2 linked regions of the Catellatospora sp. TT07R-123 genome follow. The protein of the gene in region 1 interacts with the protein of each later gene in a pairwise test. Links are inferred from orthologs where the notes say so. Each region holds a gene or a part of one and is shown in the gene's direction. Other genes may lie near its edges.

Region 1 (4,606 bases):
GGAGACCAGGTTCTGCCGGCCGTCGGCGGCGCGGCGACCCAGCTTGATCTTGCCGGAGAGTACGATGTAGAGACTGTCGCCAGGCTCGCCCTCGTTGAACACGATCTCGCCCTTGCGGATCTCGATCGTCTCCATCTCACGGGCAAGCGCCTCCGCAGCCTCCGGGTCGACACCCTGGAAGATTCCGCTGCGAGCCAGCACCTCGTCCATCGCCATACCTCCATCGGCGCGGGGTGCGTGGGACCGCCATACGCCGCGCGAGGTCAGTCTAGGCGCAACCGGTCCCCAACCGGACGCCAACCCCCAGAATCCGCGGCGGTCGACCGATGTCGCAGGTGGCGCGCCGCGGGTAGAGTCCGCGGCGATGTCGACAGAGCCCCTCACCCCTGCTGACCAGCCCACCCCCCACCCCCGACCGGCCACCTCGATCGCTGCGACGGGCATGGATGCTCGACCGTCGGTCGTGGCGCGGCTGCGCAGCGTGCTGCGCGCCCGCCCCGGTGCGTCCGCGGCGGGCGGTGTCGTGCTTCTTGTCACAGTGGTCGCGCTCGTGGTGACCGCCACCACGTCCTCGGCCGGGGTGGGCCAGTGGCACGACCCGGTCGCGGCCGGCCCGTCCGCCGCCGCCAGCGCGTCCGCCGCCGCGCCGACCGGGGGCAAGACCATCAGCCTGTCCGCCACCGGCGACATCGTGATGGGCGACGCGCCCGGCAAGCTGCCGCCCAACGACGGCCGGGGCTACTTCGACAAGGTCAAGTCGCTGCTGCCCGCCGACGTGGTGATGGGCAACCTCGAACAGCCGATCACCGACGAGACCGGCACCGGCAAGTGCCCGAAGCCGGCGGCCAACCCGAGCCCCGCCAGCCCGGCGCCGGGCGCGAGCCCCAGCCCGAAGAACAACTGCCACCAGTTCCGGGTGCCCCCGTCGTACGCGGGGCACCTCAAGGACGCCGGGTTCAGCCTGCTCAACATGGCCAACAACCACGGCAAGGACTACGGCAACGCGGGTTACGCCAACACCCAGCAGTCGCTGGAGAAGTTCGGCCTCAAGCACACCGGCGAGACCAATGAGATCACCATCGTGCAGGTCGACGGGGTGAAGATCGCGGTGCTGGGCTTCTCGTCGTACTCGGGGAACAACAGCCTGCTGAACCTCACCTCGGCCAAGAAGGTCGTTTCGCAGGCGGCGGCGCAGGCCGACATCGTGGTGGTGCAGGTGCACATGGGCGCCGAGGGCGGCGACAAGAGCCACGTCCGGCCGGGCACCGAGTTCTTCCTGGGGGAGAACCGGGGCGACCCGATGAAGTTCGCCCGCGCGGTGATCGACGCCGGCGCCGACCTGATCATCGGGCACGGGCCGCACGTGGTGCGCGGCCTGGAGTTCTACAAGGGGCGCCTGATCGCGTACAGCCTGGGCAACTTCGCCGGAGGCGGCGCGCTGAGCAGCGGCGACCGGGTCGGCTGGGGCGGCGTGCTCACCGTCTCGCTCAAGCCGGACGGCAGCTTCGCCTCGGGGCGGTTCCGCTCGACCTACTTCTCCGGGTCGTACGGCATCCCGCAGCCCGACAAGGACGAGCGCGCGCTGAAGCTGATGAAGCAGATGACCGAGCAGGATTTCGGCGCGAACGGGGCGCGCGTCTCCGCCGACGGGTCGATCGCGGCACCCGCGACGTAGGCTCTCTGCCGTGGCAGCGGTGAAACCGGAGACCGAGCTCGGGCGCAAGCGGCGCGTGCGCAGGATGGCGCGCGAGCTGGCCGTGATCCACCCCGACGCGCACTGCGAACTGGACTTCACCACGCCGCTGGAGCTGGCCGTGGCGACGATCCTGTCCGCCCAGTGCACGGACGTGCGGGTGAACATGACCACCCCGGCCCTGTTCGCCAAGTACCGCACCGCGGCCGACTACGCCGGGGCCGACCGGGTCGAGCTGGAGGAGATGATCCGGCCGACCGGTTTCTTCCGGAACAAGACCGAGTCCCTCATGGGGCTGGGGCGCAACCTGGTCGAACGCTTCGACGGCGAGGTGCCGAAGACGCTCGAACAGCTGGTCACGCTGCCCGGCATCGGCCGCAAGACGGCGAACGTCGTGCTCGGCAACGCCTTCGGCAAGCCCGGGATCACCGTGGACACCCACTTCCAGCGGCTGGTCAACCGGTGGGCCTGGACCGAGGAGAGCGACCCCGTCAAGATCGAGCACGCGGTCGGGGCGCTGGTCGAGAAGCGCGACTGGACGATGCTGTCGCACCAGGTGATCTTCCACGGGCGGCGGGTGTGCCACGCCCGCAAGCCCGCCTGCGGCGCCTGCCCGCTCGCGCCGATGTGCCCGTCGTACGGCACCGGCCCCACCTCGCCGCTGGAGGCGGTCAAGCTGCTCAAGGGCCCGCGCACGGCGGAGATCGCCGCGCTGGCCGGGATCGAGGTCGCCGCGTGAGGCGCGTGCTCCCGGCGCTGGCGCTGCTGTCGCTGCTGGCCGGGTGCACCGGGTCCCCGCCGTCGGAAGAGCCGGTGCCGCAGCCGTTCGCCGCCTGCGCGCCGTACGGCCCGGCCGACCCGTCCCGCCCGTCCCCGCCCGCCACCGGGCAGCCCCGGCCGAAGACCGTCGCGCTGCCCGACCTCGACCTCGACTGCATGGCCGGCGGGCAGCAGGTCAACCTCGCCGCGCTGCGCGGCCCACTGGTGATCAACGTGTGGGCCTCATATTGCCTCCCGTGCCGCACCGAGCTGCCCGCACTCCAGCGGCTGGCCGACTCCGGCCGGGTGCCGGTGCTGGGCGTCATCGGCCGCGACACCCGCGACAGCGCCTCCTGGCTGGCCGACGAACTCAAGGTCAGCATGCGCACCCTGTACGACAAGGACGGCCGCCTGCTGGCCGGACTCGGCCTGAACGGCATGCCGCTGACGCTGTTCGTCGGCGCCGACGGCCGCGCCAGCGTCTACCACGGGACGGCGCTGACCGGCGAGACCCTCGACAGCCTGGTCGAGCAGCACTTCGGCGCCGCCGCATGAGCGCCCGCGGCGGCGTGAGCCCGACTCCACCGCAGTGGCTGGAGCCGCTGCTCACCAACCTGCGTACGGTCGAGGCCGTCGACTTCACCCGCATCCCGACCCCCGAGGACGGCGGCCGCCCGGCCGCGGTGCTGATCCTGCTCGCCGACGAGCACGAGCCCGGCGCCGGACCCGACGTGCTGATCATGCAGCGCGCCGCGACCCTGCGTACCCACGCGGGCCAGCCCGCCTTCCCCGGCGGCGCGGTCGAGCCGCAGGACACCGGCGCGTCCGCCACCGCGCTGCGCGAGGCGCAGGAGGAGGTCGGCCTCGACCCGGCCAGCGTCACCGTCCTGGCCGAGCTGCCGACCCTGTGGATCCCGGTGACCGACTTCCTGGTCACGCCGGTGCTGGCCTGGTGGCACGCACCGCACCCGGTCGGGGCGCACCAGCCGGAGGAGGTCGCCCACGTCGCCCGGCTGCCGCTGGCCGAGCTCGCCGACCCGCAGCACCGCGTCCGGGTGCGGCACCGCAGCGGCTGGATCGGCCCGGCCTTCCACGCCCGGGGCATGCTGGTCTGGGGCTTCACCGCCGGGGTGCTGTCGACGCTGCTCGACCTCGGCGGCTGGTCCCGTCCGTGGGACACCAGCCGCGTGGAGAGCCTGCCCGAGGTGGTGGCGCCGCCACACGTCACGCCGGTTAGTGGCAACCCCGATTCCCCTTCCGTAGGCTGAACCGATGTCGGTCGTCGACGTGGTCCTGCTAGCCCTGCTGCTGCTCTTCGGTATGAGCGGCTACCGGCAGGGCTTCGTCGTGGGCGTGCTCTCCTTCGCCGGCTTCTTCGGCGGCGCCCTGCTCGGCCTGCAACTCGGCCCGCTGGTCGCCGGCCTGGTCTCCGACGGCGCGCTGAAGCTGATCGTCTCCCTGATCGCCGTGTTCGGCCTGGCCGTGCTCGGCCAGTCGCTGGCCGGCTGGTGGGGCGGCAAGGTCCGCCGCGCGATCACCAACCCGGCCGGGCAGCACGTCGACGACCTCGGCGGCGCCGTGGTCTCGGTGCTGGCCGTGGCCATGGTGGCCTGGCTGGTCGCGGTGCCGCTGAGCGACGCGGGCCAGCCGTGGCTGGCCAAGGCGGTCCGCAACAGCCTGGTGCTCGGCGTGATCGACAAGGTCATGCCCGGCGAGGCCAAGAACCTGACCGAGGCGCTGCGCGAGACCGTCGACACCAACGGCTTCCCCGAGGTCTTCGGCGACCTGGTGCCCACCCGGGTCAAGGAGGTGCCCGCCCCCGACCCGAAGCTGGCCGGCTCGCAGATCGTGCTCAACGCCAAGAAGTCCGTGGTCAAGGTGCTGGGCAGCGCCCCGAGTTGCAGCCGCCGCATCGAGGGCTCCGGGTTCGTGTTCGCCAACGAGCACGTGATGACCAACGCGCACGTGGTCGCGGGCACCAAGACCATCCGGGTCGAGGTCAACGGCACGCGCCTGAACGGCAGGGTCGTCGTGTACGACCCTGAGCGCGACCTCGCCGTCATCCACGTGCCGGACCTGTCCGCGCCGGTGATGCGGTTCGCCAACTCGCCCGCCCGCACCGGCTCCGACGCGATCGTGCTCGGCTACCCGCTG
Region 2 (4,906 bases), 1.5 Mb from region 1 along the record:
CACCCGCCCCAGTCCACCCCGAAGAGCCGGGCGGCGCTGGGGTGGGGCTGGGGCGGAGCTTGGGCTGGGCTGGGCGGAGCTGGGCTGGGCGGAGCTGGGCTGGGCGGAGCTGGGCTGGGCGGAGCTGGGCTGGGCGGAGCTGGGCTGGGTGGGCGTGGCGGGGTGGGGTGATGATCGTTGTCTGCGGGCGGAATCTCCACCAGCGGGGCGCCTCTTGACCGCAGACACCGATCTTGCGGGCGGCAGGTCACGATGATCGCGTTCTCCGGTCAGGATGTCGCCGCGCCCGCTGCGCCCGGGGCCTCAATCGCCGCCGCCGCCGTCCCCGCCGCCACCGTCCCCGCCGCCACCGCCGCCGCCACCGCCGTCGGAGTCGCCGCCGGAATCGCCGCTGTCGTCGGAGTCGTAGTCGGCGGGGTCGGAGTCGGAGTCGCCGTGCGAGTGGTGGCTGCCGCCGTGCGCACGGCGGCGGTGGCGGCGGCGCCGGGCGAACAGCAGACTGAGACCCAGGAGCGCGACGATCGGGCCCGCGATGCCCGCCACCTGCTCGGCACCGGTCGGCGCGAGGAAGGCGTAACCCTTCATGCCGGGAATGACGTACGCGTCGGCGCCGGTCGGGGCGGTCAGCGACTGCTCGACCCCGGCTCCGACCAGCCTGCCCTGCTGGCGCTGGCTGCCGTGGGTCCAGGTGGCGTCGCAGTGGCGGTGGATGCCGGCCCAGGGCGGCGCCCCGAACGGCGCCGAGCAGTCCCGGCCGGTGGCGGCGACCGCGGTGACCGGGTCACCGCCGACCTCGGCCACCAGGGGGAAGGTCGTGTTGACCGCGAGCAGGCAGCCCCAGAGGAACAGGAGCAGACCGAGGAGTCGTCGCATGCGCGGCAGGCTAATCGATCAGCGCCGTTGTGATCGCGCCGCAGTCGCCCATCCGACCCGGAAGTTACTGGTCAGTATGCGTGTCGCGGATCGCACCGGGCGGCTGTCTGCGTGACGAATGCCCCGGCGAAGGGGCAGGATGGGGCGAACAGACAACTTCTGTTGGCAAGACCGACTATCACTACAACTACGAGGGAACGCCTGTGGCCACCGAACGCAAGCGCCCGGTGATCAGCGACGGCCTGCCGAGCCAGCTCCCGGATATCGACCCCGAGGAGACGGCGGAGTGGGTTGAGTCGCTCGACGGAGTGATCGACGAACGCGGCGCCAAACGCGCCCGCTACGTCATGTTGCGGCTGTTGGAGCGTGCCCGTGAACGCCAGGTCGGCGTTCCGCCACTGACCACCACTGACTACATCAACACCATTCCCAGCGAGCGCGAGCCCTGGTTCCCGGGCGACGAGAACGTCGAGCGCCGGCTCCGCGCGTACATCCGCTGGAACGCCGCGATGACCGTGCACCGCGCCCAGCGCCCCGGCATCGGCGTCGGCGGCCACATCTCGACCTTCGCGTCGTCCGCGTCGCTGTACGAGGTCGGTTTCAACCACTTCTTCCGCGGCAAGAACCACCCCGGCGGCGGCGACCACATCTTCTACCAGGGGCACGCCTCCCCCGGTATGTACGGGCGCGCCTACCTGGAAGGCCGGCTGACCGAGTACCAGCTCGACGGGTTCCGCCAGGAGCTGTCGCACCCGGGCGGCGGGCTGCCGTCGTACCCGCACCCGCGCCTGATGCCGGACTTCTGGGAGTTCCCCACGGTGTCCATGGGCCTGGGCGGCCTGAACGCGATCTACCAGGCGCGGTTCAACCGCTACCTGCACCACCGCAACATCAAGGACACGTCCGACCAGCGAGTATGGTCGTTCCTCGGTGACGGCGAGATGGACGAGCCGGAGACCCTGGGCGCGATCGGCCTGGCCGCGCGCGAGGAGCTGGACAACCTCACCTTCGTCATCAACTGCAACCTGCAGCGGCTCGACGGCCCGGTGCGCGGCAACGGCAAGGTCATGCAGGAGCTGGAGGCCTTCTTCCGGGGGGCCGGCTGGAACGTCATCAAGGTCGTCTGGGGCCGCGAGTGGGACCCGCTGCTGGCCGCCGACACCGACGGCGCGCTGGTCAACCTGATGAACACCACGCCCGACGGTGACTACCAGACCTACAAGGCGGAGTCCGGGGCGTACGTGCGCGAGCACTTCTTCGGGCGCGACCCGCGCACGCGCAAGATGGTCGAGCACATGTCCGACGACGAGATCTGGGGTCTCAAGCGCGGCGGGCACGACTACCGCAAGCTGTACGCGGCGTACAAGGCGGCGACCGAGCACACCGGCCAGCCGACCGTGATCCTCGCCAAGACCATCAAGGGCTGGACGCTGGGCTCGCACTTCGAGGGCCGCAACGCCACGCACCAGATGAAGAAGCTGACGCTGGACGACCTGAAGACGTTCCGCGACCGCCTCTACCTGGACATCCCGGACTCGGTCCTGGAGGCCAACCCGTACGAGCCGCCGTACTACAAGCCGGACGCCAAGAGCGACGAGATGGCGTACCTGCTGGAGCGCCGGGCGGCGCTGGGCGGCTCGCTGCCGCAGCGCAACACCAAGTACACGGCGCTCCAGCTGCCCGAGCACAAGGTGTACGCGGACCTGAAGAAGGGTTCCGGCAAGCAGAAGATCGCCACCACGATGGCGTTCGTCCGCCTGTTCAAGGACCTGATGAAGGACAAGCAGATCGGCCACCGCTGGGTGCCGATCATCCCGGACGAGGCGCGCACGTTCGGCATGGACTCGCTGTTCCCGACGGCGAAGATCTACTCGCCGCACGGCCAGCAGTACACCGCCGTCGACCGCGAGCTGTTCCTGTCGTACAAGGAGTCGACGGCCGGGCAGATCCTGCACGAGGGCATCAACGAGGCCGGCTCGGTCGCCTCGTTCACCGCGGTGGGCAGCTCGTACAGCACCCACGGCGAGCCGATGATCCCGGTCTACATCTTCTACTCGATGTTCGGCTGGCAGCGGACCGCCGACGGCCTGTGGGCCGCGGCCGACCAGATGACGCGCGGCTTCCTGCTGGGCGCCACCGCCGGTCGCACCACGCTGAACGGTGAGGGCCTGCAGCACGAGGACGGCCACTCGCACCTGATCGCGGCGACGAACCCGGCTGCGGTCGCGTACGACCCGGCGTTTGGCTTCGAGATCTCGTACATCGTCGAGGACGCCCTGCGCCGCATGTACGGCGAGTCGCCGGAGGACGTCTTCTACTACCTCACGGTGTACAACGAGCCGTACGTGCACCCGGCCGAGCCCGCGGGCATCGACGTGCAGGGCCTGCTCAAGGGCCTGTACCGGTACTCGTCCGGCCCGGCGGAGGGCCCGAAGGCGCAGATCATGGCCTCCGGCGTCGGCATGCAGTGGGCGATCAAGGCCCAGCAGCTGCTCGCCGAGGACTGGGGCGTGTCGGCCGACGTGTGGTCGGCGACGAGCTGGACCGAGCTGCGCCGCGACGCGGTCGAGGCGGAGCAGTTCAACCTGCTGCACCCGGACCAGCCGGCGAAGGTGCCGTACGTGACCCGGGCGCTGGAAGGCGCCCCGGGCCCGAAGGTGGCCGTCTCCGACTGGATGCGGGCCGTCCCGGACCTGATCTCGCGTTGGGTGCCCGGCGACTACACGTCGCTCGGCACGGACGGCTTCGGCATGTCCGACACCCGCTCGGCGCTGCGCCGCCACTTCAACGTGGACGCGGAGTCGGTCGTGGTGGCCGTGCTGTCGCAGCTGGCCCGCGCCGGTGAGGTGCCGGCGTCGGCGCCCGCCGAGGCGTTCCGCAAGTACGCGATCGACGACGTGACCGCGGCCCCGGCCGGCGAGACCGGCGGCGACTCCTAAGCAGTACCGCTCTCGGGGTCACACGTCCTGTGGTGTACGTACACCGCAGGAGGTGTGGCCCCGAGGCGTATCCACCTGTCGGGCGAGTGGTCAGTCGGCCTCGACGAGCGGTGCGACCAGGAACTGGTGGGCGGCGAGCTCGCGGTAGAGCGGGCTGGTCTCCAGCAGCTCGTGGTGGCGGCCGGTCGCCACGACCCGGCCGTGTTCGAGCACCACGATCTGGTCGGCGTCGAGCACGGTGGACAGCCGGTGCGCCACGATCAGCAGCGTGCGCCCGCTGGCGACGGTGTCGATCGCGGCGCGCAGCGCGGCCTCGTTGCGCGCGTCGAGGTTGCTGGTCGGCTCGTCCAGCAGCAGGATCGGCGGCGCGGCCAGCAGCGTACGCGCGATGGCCAGGCGCTGGCGCTCGCCGCCCGACAGCAGCACCCCGCCCTCGCCGACCTGGGCGTCCAGGCCGAGCGGGGTGCGTTCGACCAGCTCACCGAGGTTGACGGCGTCGAGCACCTGGCGCATCCGCTCGTCGGTGGCGTCGGGGGTGGCCAGGCGCAGGTTGTCGCGCAGCGTCCCGGCGAGCACCGGCGACTCCTGCTCGACGTAGCCGAGCTGGCCGCGCAGGGTGTCGTGGTCGAGGTCGCGGATGTCGGTGCCGCCGACGCGGATGCTGCCCGAGCTGGTCTCGTAGAAGCGCTCGACCAGCGACAGCAGGGTCGACTTGCCCGCGCCGGACGGGCCGACCAGCGCGGTGCGGCTCCCGGCGGGGGCGCGGAAGCTCACCTCGTGCAGGATCTGGGCGGGCGGGGCGCCGTCCTGGGCGGCGTACGCGAACCCGACCCGGTCGAACTCGACCGCGGGCGCGTCGGCGGGCCCGCGCGGCGCGGGCACCGGCGGCGCCTGCTCGCCCTCCAGCGGGATGACCAGCACCTCTTCCATCCGCTGGAGCGCCCCGAGCCCGGCCTGGAGCTGCGTGTACGCGTTGAGCGCCTGCCCCAGCGGCATGACCAGGAAGAACACGAACAGCACGAACGCCACCAGGTCGCCGACGGTGATGGTGCCGCTGGCCACCCGGGCCCCGCCCACGCCCAGGACCAGCAGGA

Evidence for each region. Proteins that work in one complex are often made in the same cells at the same time.
Region 2: the proteins of nth (region 1) and aceE interact in binary tests that used the Escherichia coli proteins (3 or more experiments, as listed by UniProt). The link is inferred for Catellatospora sp. TT07R-123 from one-to-one orthologs.

The regions. Positions count from the first base shown.
Region 1 is NZ_BNEM01000001.1:4,367,146-4,371,751, reverse strand. The notes cover bases 581-3,558. They hold nth (endonuclease III), read left to right. Parts: upstream 581-1,685; coding sequence 1,686-2,432; downstream 2,433-3,558. Other genes in these bases: Cs7R123_RS18890 (CoA pyrophosphatase), read left to right, coding at 3,004-3,558; Cs7R123_RS18895 (TlpA disulfide reductase family protein), read left to right, coding at 2,429-3,007; Cs7R123_RS18905 (CapA family protein), read left to right, coding at 581-1,675. Outside these bases: Cs7R123_RS18910 (Crp/Fnr family transcriptional regulator), read right to left, coding at 1-210; more of Cs7R123_RS18905, read left to right, coding at 443-580; more of Cs7R123_RS18890, read left to right, coding at 3,559-3,720; Cs7R123_RS18885 (MarP family serine protease), read left to right, coding at 3,725-4,606. UniProt on the Escherichia coli protein: DNA repair enzyme that has both DNA N-glycosylase activity and AP-lyase activity. The DNA N-glycosylase activity releases various damaged pyrimidines from DNA by cleaving the N-glycosidic bond, leaving an AP (apurinic/apyrimidinic) site.
Region 2 is NZ_BNEM01000001.1:2,848,657-2,853,562, forward strand. Bases 735-4,012 are described here. They hold aceE (pyruvate dehydrogenase (acetyl-transferring), homodimeric type), read left to right. Parts: upstream 735-1,076; coding sequence 1,077-3,812; downstream 3,813-4,012. Other genes in these bases: Cs7R123_RS12120 (hypothetical protein), read right to left, coding at 735-873; Cs7R123_RS12130 (ABC transporter ATP-binding protein), read right to left, coding at 3,903-4,012. Also shown: more of Cs7R123_RS12120, read right to left, coding at 304-734; more of Cs7R123_RS12130, read right to left, coding at 4,013-4,906. UniProt on the Escherichia coli protein: Component of the pyruvate dehydrogenase (PDH) complex, that catalyzes the overall conversion of pyruvate to acetyl-CoA and CO(2).